Regions from separate parts of the Cobetia sp. BL01 genome, predicted to be linked through region 1. Evidence: predicted binding sites of a transcription regulator. Region 1 holds the regulator's gene; the other holds the start of a gene.
The links. Region 1 encodes sigma-54, which starts transcription at its own class of promoters, with help from an activator protein. Its sites were predicted from a motif close to TGGCACNNNNNTTGCTNT; they were not measured.

Region 2: ACZYGA_RS02245 (HAD-IIB family hydrolase) is a predicted target of sigma-54. The motif match lies at 2,105-2,122, and genes of this name have one in related genera.

Annotation. Positions count from the first base shown of each region.
Region 1 covers NZ_JBVBEE010000002.1:487,966-492,589, forward strand. Annotated here, with positions in the region: gene lptB (LPS export ABC transporter ATP-binding protein) at 1-502, shown strand, start outside; gene ACZYGA_RS05835 (RNA polymerase factor sigma-54) at 857-2,305, shown strand; gene hpf (ribosome hibernation-promoting factor, HPF/YfiA family) at 2,905-3,213, shown strand; gene ACZYGA_RS05845 (PTS sugar transporter subunit IIA) at 3,223-3,693, shown strand; gene rapZ (RNase adapter RapZ) at 3,790-4,624, shown strand, end outside.
Region 2 covers NZ_JBVBEE010000001.1:527,057-531,680, reverse strand. Annotated here, with positions in the region: gene ACZYGA_RS02255 (TRAP transporter small permease subunit) at 1-601, shown strand, start outside; gene ACZYGA_RS02250 (TRAP transporter large permease) at 601-1,902, shown strand; gene ACZYGA_RS02245 (HAD-IIB family hydrolase) at 2,206-3,102, shown strand; gene ACZYGA_RS02240 (glycosyltransferase family protein) at 3,144-4,355, shown strand; gene ACZYGA_RS02235 (sugar phosphorylase) at 4,474-4,624, opposite strand, start outside.

The DNA.
Region 1 (4,624 bases):
GGCTCGCGCCGGCATCGGCTATCTGCCCCAGGAAGCCTCGATCTTCCGCAAGCTCTCGGTATCCGACAACATCATGGCGATCCTCGAGACGCGCAAGGACCTGGATCGCAACGGACGCAAGGCACGCCTGGAGGAGCTGCTCAACGAGTTCAGCATCACGCATATTCGTGACAGTGCCGGCATGAGCCTTTCCGGCGGGGAGCGCCGCCGCGTGGAGATCGCTCGCGCACTGGCCACCGAGCCGGACTTCGTGCTGCTCGATGAGCCGTTTGCTGGCGTGGACCCCATCTCGGTGGGCGAGATCAAGAGCATCGTGCGCCAGCTGCGTGACCGCGGCATCGGGGTGCTCATCACCGATCACAACGTGCGCGAGACACTCGACATCTGCGATACCGCCTACATCGTGGGCGATGGCCAGATCATCGCGCATGGCGACGCCGACACCATCCTCGCCAACCAGCAAGTGCGTGATGTCTACCTGGGCCATGAGTTCAAGCTCTAGCCCGAGAGTGCCGTCAGCCTGGTAAGAGCCGTCAGCCTGGTAAGAGCCGTCAGCCTGACGAGAGCCGTCCGACCTCTTCTGCTCTCACCAGCACCCTCCAGCACCCGCCACTTCCTGCTTCACTGTCGGGGCCTCGTTCCCCGCCCCCTCACGCAAGCGCCTCGACATGCGCTTGCGTGATCTCCCCGTGAACCCTCCTGCTCTGCCACACCTCACTCGAATGCATGACGTCCATACCACCTTGGTGGCAACATGGCATGCAAGTTGCTTGAATATTCTCGACTGCCCCTTGTCAGTGCCCCGACCCACGGTATAGCGTAGATGCACGTTCCTTTGCCGTGAATGACAGACCCCATGAAACCCACCTTGCAGCTTCGACTCGGCACTTCCCTGACAATGACCCCGCAACTTCAGCAAGCGATCCAGCTGCTGCAGTTGTCGACGCTGGACCTGCGTCAGGAGATACAGCAGGCGCTTGAGTCAAACCCCATGCTGGAGCTTGACGAGGAATACGAGTCGCTGGATGTCGCGGAGACACAGGACAAGAGCGAGATCTCCACCTCCGAGACCAACAGCGAGATTCCTGAAGAATACCCTCTCGACAGTGACTGGTCGGACCTCTACCAGGATCACGCAGGCAGTCTGACCAGTTCCGGCAGCGGAAGCTCGAGCGAGGACGGGCCGGACTTCGATCGCAACACCAGTGTCGAAAGCCTGCAGGACCATCTGCGCTGGCAGCTGGCGATGACGGACCTCGATGCGCGTGAACGCCAGATGGCGGAGAGTCTGATCGATGCGGTGGATGGGGCCGGCTACCTGAGCATGAGCCTGGACGAACTGGTCGATGGTCTGCGAGGTCAGGGACTGCCCGGCCTCAAGGCGTCGGAACTCGAGCAGGTCCTGCTGCGCCTTCAGCAGTTCGATCCCACCGGTGTGTTCGCTCGAGACCTGCGGGAATGCCTGCTGCTGCAGCTGGCCCTGCTGCCGGACGATCTGCCGCTGCTGGCCCAGGCCCGCCGTCTGGTGCGGCAATTCCTCGAGGCACTGGGCAATGACGATCGCAAGCTGCTCAAGCGTCGCCTGAGCCTGGATGATGATGAACTGGATCACGTCATTCGTCTGGTACGGGCGCTCGACCCGCGCCCGGCGTCCGCCTGGGGTGAGCCTGCCAGTGATTACGTCATCCCGGACCTGCTGGTCCGTCATACGCGTCACGGCTGGCAGGTCGAGCTCAACCCGGAAGCGCTGCCCAAGCTGCGTATCCAGCCGGAATATGCCGCCCTCATCAAGCGGGCCGACAAGTCCGCGGACAACACCTTCCTCAAGGACAACCTTCAGGAAGCCCGCTGGCTGATGAAGAGCCTGTCCTCACGCAATGACACCCTGCTCAAGGTGGGCCGCGAGATCATGGCGCGCCAGATCGACTTCCTCGAGCAGGGGGAAGAAGGCATGAAGCCGCTGATCCTCGCCAACATCGCGGAAGTGGTCGAGATGCACGAATCCACCATCTCGCGGGTGACCACCCAGAAATATATCCACACCCCGAGAGGCGTGTTCGAACTCAAGTTCTTCTTCTCGAGTCAGGTGGGTGGCAGCGGCAACGGTGACGCGCATTCCAGCACCGCGATCCGCGCGCGCATTCGCAAGCTGATCTCGGAAGAACCGGCGCGCAAGCCATTGTCCGACTCACGCCTGGTGGATCTGCTGGCCAGTGATGGCATCGAGGTAGCGCGCCGGACGGTCGCCAAGTATCGCGAGGCCATGGGCATCCCCTCCTCCAGCGAGCGCAAGCGCTTGGCGTGAGTCTCGACAACGGATACCCGCAGGCCAGCGGGCTCCACACGTCGGAGCGCTGAAGCTCGCCCCCTTGCACCTGCCATCCTGGCATCATCTGCCAATCGGTCGTCTGAATACCGGTTGGCAATGCCTGTCCTTGCGACTGCGTGAGTGACTTCACGCCCCCAATTGCCTATTTTTCCAGCCACTTTTCTCCAGAGTGCTTTCTTTTTCCCTCACATCCCACGGACAGATAGCCAGGGGTCGCCACCGACTCCTGCCACACGAACGTCGACGTAAATGCTGACATTGGCCACAAACGGCCGGTTTCTCGAGCCCCATTCCGTCCGTGATGCGAGGCGATGCTCATGAAGAACCTGCTGATATCCCTCGCTGGGTTGAAGACAAGCCTTGCGCCACGATGCAGCGCAGCGTTGATCTTTGTTCAAAGCTTGGGCATTGTCGGGGTAGACGCTCGGTACACCGGCACCGCCGCTCTCGCCAGCAGATGATCGCCACGAGACCATGGCCGGAGTCAGAAAGTGGCCGCGCGTTCAATCAGGGTTTGCTCGCAGTCAAAAAGGGTTACAATTCAAAGGCAACCCGCTGGATAAAGGAGCGTGTCCATGCAAGTGAATATCACCGGGCATCATGTGGAACTCACCGATCCTCTCCGCGATTATGTCAACGAGAAGCTCGCTCGCCTCGAACGGCATTACGACAACATCACCAATGTTCAGGTGACACTGTCGATCGAGAAGGAACGCCAACAGGCTGCCTGCACCCTGCACGCCGCTGGCGCCGACCTCCATGCCCTGGCAGAAGACCCCAACATGTACGCTGCCATCGACGCGCTCGCCGACAAGCTGGACCGCCAGCTGGTCAAACACAAGGAAAAGTCCCAGGCTCGCTCTCAGGGCACCGGGACCCGTTGACCTTCTGCCATGACACTTGATCAGATTCTTCCCCCCGAGCGCACGCTCTACGGCGTCCCCGGGGGGAGCAAGAAGCGGGTGCTGGAATTCTTCAGCACCTTCATTGCTCAGAACATTCCCAGCCTGGACAGCCAGGAAGTCTTCTCGCGCCTGATCGGGCGCGAGAGACTGGGTTCGACGGGTATCGGCCACGGCGTGGCCGTGCCACATGCACGCAGTCCACACTGCAAGACCCCCATCGCGGCGTTCATGAAGCTCGGTGACCCCATCGACTTTGACGCCATCGATGGCGAACCCATCGATCTGCTGTTCGTGCTGCTGGTCCCCGAGGAGGCAGATGACACCCATCTCACTCTGCTCGGCCAGGTGGCGGAACTGCTCAACTCGCCCACCAACCGGGCAGCATTGCGCCAGGCAGACAGCCAGCGAGCATTGTTCGATGCCCTGACCTCGGCCATCGCCGAATTGCCGGCGCGCTGAACCTGCAAGCCCGGACTCGCTCCGGGCTTGTCGCTGACTGGCCTCAGGCACCCTCCGCTTTCACCTCATGCTGACCTCGCCCTGGGAGAGCACTCCATGAAGATCGTGATCATCAGTGGTCGCTCCGGTTCCGGCAAATCGATTGCCCTCCAGGCGCTGGAAGACATTGGCTACTATGCCATCGACAATCTGCCCGGCATGCTGCTGGCACCATTGGTCGAGCAGCTGGAAAAGGACAGCCCCACCCGCCGGCGCATCGCGGTCTCCATTGACGCGCGCAACCTCCCCGATGCCCTGAGTCGCTTCCCTGAACTGCTCGACAGCGTTCGTCAGAGCGGCATGAATGTGCAGGTCGTCTACCTGACCACGGACTCCCGTGTCCTGCTCGAACGCTATTCCGCGACCCGCCGCCGTCATCCGCTGACCCGCGACAATGACCGCACGCTGGCCGAGGCCATCGAGATCGAGCAGCAGACACTGGCCCCGATTCGTCAGAAGGCGGATCTTGTCATCGACTCGACCAACCTCAGCGTGCATGACCTGCGCTCGCGCATCACCGAACAGGTCGCGCAGCACAGCTCTCGTCATCTGACACTCACCTTCGAGTCCTTCGGCTTCAAGCATGGCGTGCCGACCGATGCCGACATGGTGTTCGATGCCCGCTGCCTGCCCAACCCCTACTGGGACATCAATCTGCGCAGCGATACCGGTCGTGATGACAGCGTGGCGGAATTCCTGCAGCGCTACCCGGACGTCAAGGCAATGCAGGATGACATCGCCGGCTGGCTGGAACGCTGGCTGCCCGCCTATCAGGCCAGCAATCGCAGCTACCTGACCGTTTCGGTGGGCTGTACCGGTGGCCAGCATCGCAGCGTCTATCTCTGCGAGCAGCTGGCCGAACATTTCGCCAAGCAGCTTCCTGAGGTGCGTC
Region 2 (4,624 bases), on a different contig from region 1:
GTCGGATGACCACGACCCGAATCTGGGCACGCGCACGCCGCTGGACCGACTGGTCGGCAAGGGCACGCGCGCCGCGGCGTGGCTGGTATTGCTGGCGATGGCGATCAGCGTGTTCGAGGTGGTGATGCGCTATGGCCTCGACTCGCCGACCTCCTGGGTCCACGAGACGGTGATCTTCCTGGTCGCGACCAGCTTCGCGCTGGGCGGGCCGGCGGCGCTGGCCAACAACCGCCATATTCGCGTGCGTGTGCTCTACGACCTGGTCGGCACGCGCTTTCGCTACGTGCTGGACTGCTTCAATGACGTGATGACGCTCGTGTTCTGCATGGCGATGAGTTACGCAGGCTGGGTGATGTTCTGGCGGGCCTCGCACAGCCCGCTGGGCGAATGGCAGCTGGAGCGCTCCGGCACCTCGTGGAATCCGCCGTTTCCGGCGCTGACCAAGGGCGTGATCCTGTTCGCACTGGCGGTGATGACCCTGCAGGCGCTGTGGCATCTCTACCAGACCTTCTTCTCTCCCCGTCCGCCCGAAGGGGAAAGTGACGCCGCTGCCCACACGGCACAAGAGACGCGTACCACGTCAGACAAGGAGCAGCGCTGATGGATATCGCAACGGCTACCATGCTGCTGGTCGGCGGCATCTTCGCGCTGCTGGTCACGGGATTGCCGCTGGCCTTCGTCACCGGGCTGGTGGCATTGGCCTACACCTTCGGCTGGTTCGGCCCGATGGCGCTGCCGCTGGTCACCAGTCGTGTCTATGGCTTCGTCACCGAGTATTCGCTGGTGGCGGTGCCGATGTTCGTGTTGATGGCCTCGCTGCTGGATCGCTCCGGCATCGCCAAGGACCTGTTCAATGCCATGCGCGTGATGGCCGGACGCCTGCCGGGTGGCGTGGCGATCCAGACCATCGTGGTGGCGTTCTTCCTGGCGGCGATGTCCGGCATCATCGGCGGCGAGATCGTGCTGCTGGGGATTCTGGCGCTGCCGCAGATGCTCCGGCTCGGCTATGACAAACACATCGCCATCGGCGTGGTGTGTGCCGGGGGCTCGCTGGGCACCATGATGCCGCCCTCCATCGTGCTGATCATCTATGGCCTGATCGCCAACCAGTCGATTGCCGATCTGTTCACCGCGGCGATCACCCCGGCCATCGTGCTGATGGCAAGCTATATCCTCTATGTGCTGATCCGCTGCCTGCGCAATCCCGCGCTGGGGCCGGTGATGCCCGAGGAGGAACGGCGTGCCAGCTTCCAGAGCAAGCGTGAGCTGCTCAAGGCCGTCGGCGTGCCGGCGATCATCGCGGGAATGGTGCTGGGTTCCATCTATGGTGGGGTGGCCTCGGTGACGGAGGCAGCGGCGATGGGCAGCTTCGGCGTGCTGGTGGCGGTGATGCTGCGGGGTGAATTCTCCATCACCCTGATGCAGCGTGCGCTGTCCCAGACCATGAACACCTGCGGCATGATCATCTGGATCGGTATCGGGGCGGCGGCGCTGGTCGGGGTCTACAACCTGATGGGCGGCAACCGCTTCGTGTCGAGCATGATTCTCGGCCTCGATATCCCGCCGCTGGCGATCATCATGGTGATGATGGCGATCCTGCTGCTGCTGGGGCTGTTCCTCGACTGGATCGGCATCGCGATGCTGACCCTGCCGATCTTCGTGCCGATCATCATCCAACTTGGCTATGACCCGGTATGGTTCGGCGTGCTGTTCGCGGTCAACATGCAGGTGTCCTTCCTGTCGCCTCCCTTCGGGCCTGCCGCCTTCTATCTGAAAGGCGTGGCACCGGAAGGCATCAGTCTCAAGGATATCTTCGTCTCGCTGCTGCCGTTCATCGCCATCCAGCTGTGCGTGCTGGCGATGTTGCTGCTGTGGCCGCAACTGTCACTGTGGCTGGTCTAGTCTCAACAGATGTTGCTGATGGCCGAAGACTCGACGCCCTCGCAGATGCGAGGGCGTCGTCGTTCGTGACGACAGGTCTGCGCTGCAATGTGGCGACGCGACATGCATCAGGGGATTTGTGCTCATTGTTGGTGCAAGCAAGCCGGCAGTGAATCAGAGTTGAGAGTTGAGAGGCCAGACTGTCATTGCGACTGCACCATCTTGGCACATTCCCTGCAATGCTCTTGGCAGGCTTGCCTGGCGCAACGAGACCGCACCGCGGGGATGCCTGGCACGCTGCAGCACTTCATGAGGAGAGTTCACATGTCAGAGACTCAAGCACCGCTGTTGTTGCTGACCGACCTGGATGGCTCGCTGCTGGACCATCACGATTACTCGCCGGGTCCGGCGCGCAGCTGGCTGACCCGCCTGCGTGCTCGCGGCGCCTGGGTCGTGCCCAATACCTCCAAGACCGCGGCTGAACTCACGCCCTTGATGCGCTCGCTGGGGCTGGCGGGTCAGCCCTGGATCGCCGAGAACGGAGGCGTCGTGGCGCTGCCGGCCTCCTGGCTCAGTGCCTATCCACTGGAGGAGGCCAGTGCCCCGGATGCGCACGGCCTGTGCCGTATCGCGGTGGCCATGCCGCGTCGCGCGATTCTCGAGGTGCTGAAGGAATTGAGGGAGGAGTTCGCCTTTGAAGGCTTTGCCGCGATGTCGGTGGCAAGAATCAGCGAGCTGACGGGGCTGGGGGAGGCGGATGCGGCGCTGGCGGGGGAGCGTGATGCCAGTGAACCGCTGGTATGGCAGGACGCGCCGGAGCGCCTCGAGGAGTTCCGCACGCGCCTGGCCAGCCATGGCCTCAAGCTGACGCGGGGCGGGCGTTTCCATCATGTGACGGGCGACACTGACAAGGGGGTGGCGGCGCGCTATCTGATCGCGCGCTACCGGCTCTGTGAGCGGGTGCGTCCCTGGACACTGGGCTTCGGTGATGGCGCCAATGACCTGCCATTGCTGGCCGCGGTCGACAACGCTGTCCTGATCCCCGGCGTCGGTGATACCTCACAGCGCGATCGGGAGCTTGCCGAGTATCCGCTACTGGCGGATGAACGCCGCTGTTTTCGCGCCAATCACCCCGGGCCGCAGGGATGGGTCGAGGGATTACGTCACTGGCTGGCCAATGGCCAGCCGGAAGAATGGACATCCAGAGGCCTGCGCGCCTGACGCCTGCCTGATGCGTGTCTTCGGTATGACAAGGAGCTGACATGAGCGATTTTTACCAGAATGGCATCATCACCAACTTCCATAACCTGACCGACCGTCCGGTGGAGGACCTTGAAGCGGATCTGATGCGCTTCTCCCGCAAGCGGCCGATGAGCCTGATTCTGCCCTCGCTGTATTCCGAGCTGGAAGGCCCCGCGCTCAAGCACATCGTCGATGAGCTGGCGCAGGTGCCGTATCTCAGCGAGATCGTGATCGGGCTGGATCGTGCCGACCGCGACCAGTTCGAGCATGCCAAGGAGTTCTTCTCTCACCTGCCACAGCATCACCGTATCCTGTGGAACGACGGGCCGCGCCTGCGTGCACTGGATGATGAGCTGACCGAGCATGGTCTGGCACCGATGGAGGCCGGCAAGGGGCGCAACGTCTGGTATTGCTCCGGTTACGTGCAGTCATCAGGCATCGCCGAGGCGGTGGCACTGCATGACTGCGATATCGTCACCTATGATCGCGGCCTGCTGGCGCGTCTGATCTACCCGGTCGCCCATCCGCAGTTCAACTACGAATTCTGCAAGGGCTACTATTCGCGCATCGCCCAGGGCAAGCTCAATGGTCGCGTGGCACGTCTGATGGTCACGCCGTTGATCCGTGCGCTCAAGAAGGTCTATGGCCCGCTGCCGTATCTGGATTATCTCGACAGCTATCGTTATCCGCTGTCCGGTGAGTTCTCGATGCGCACCGACGTGCTGGCGGACATTCGCATCCCCAGCGACTGGGGGCTGGAGATCGGCGTGCTGTCCGAGGTGCATCGCAACTATTCCACCAAGCGTCTGTGCCAGGTGGACATCGCCGATGCCTATGATCACAAGCATCAGCCGCTGTCCGAGGAAGATGCGCTGGGCGGCCTCAATCGCATGAGTCTGGATATCGCCAAGGCCATGTATCGCAAGCTGGCGACGCTGGGGGTCGAGATTCATGGCGAGACTTTCCGCACCATCAAGGCGACCTACTATCGCATCGCGCTGGATCTGATCGAGACCTATTACAACGACGCCGTCATGAATGGCCTGACGGTGGATCGTCACAGCGAGGAAGCGGCAGTGGAGCTGTTCGCCGCCAACATCATGGATGCCGGCAGCGCCTTCCTCGACAACCCGCGTGACAAGCCCTTCATTCCGAGCTGGAACCGGGTGCAGTCCGCGGTGCCGGACCTGCTCGAGCGCATGCATGAAGCGGTGGAGCTGGACAACCAGTAACGACACCTTTCACCAACCGCTCACGTGGGTCACGCACGTTGCGGCAGACACGGGAAGGTAAAACGACAACGGGGCTGCCACTGGCAGCCCCGTTGTCGTTGGCGGGCACGTCGTCAGGTCAGACGACCTCGATGGCCGGTGGGCGCACCGACTGCTCCATCAGCCAGGCTGCCTGATAGGGGCGGCGCGCCATGGCGGGGTCGAAGGCCTTGTCATGACACAGGTGGTCGGTCAATGCGAGGCCCTGCCAGCTTTCCGGCAAGGGCAGC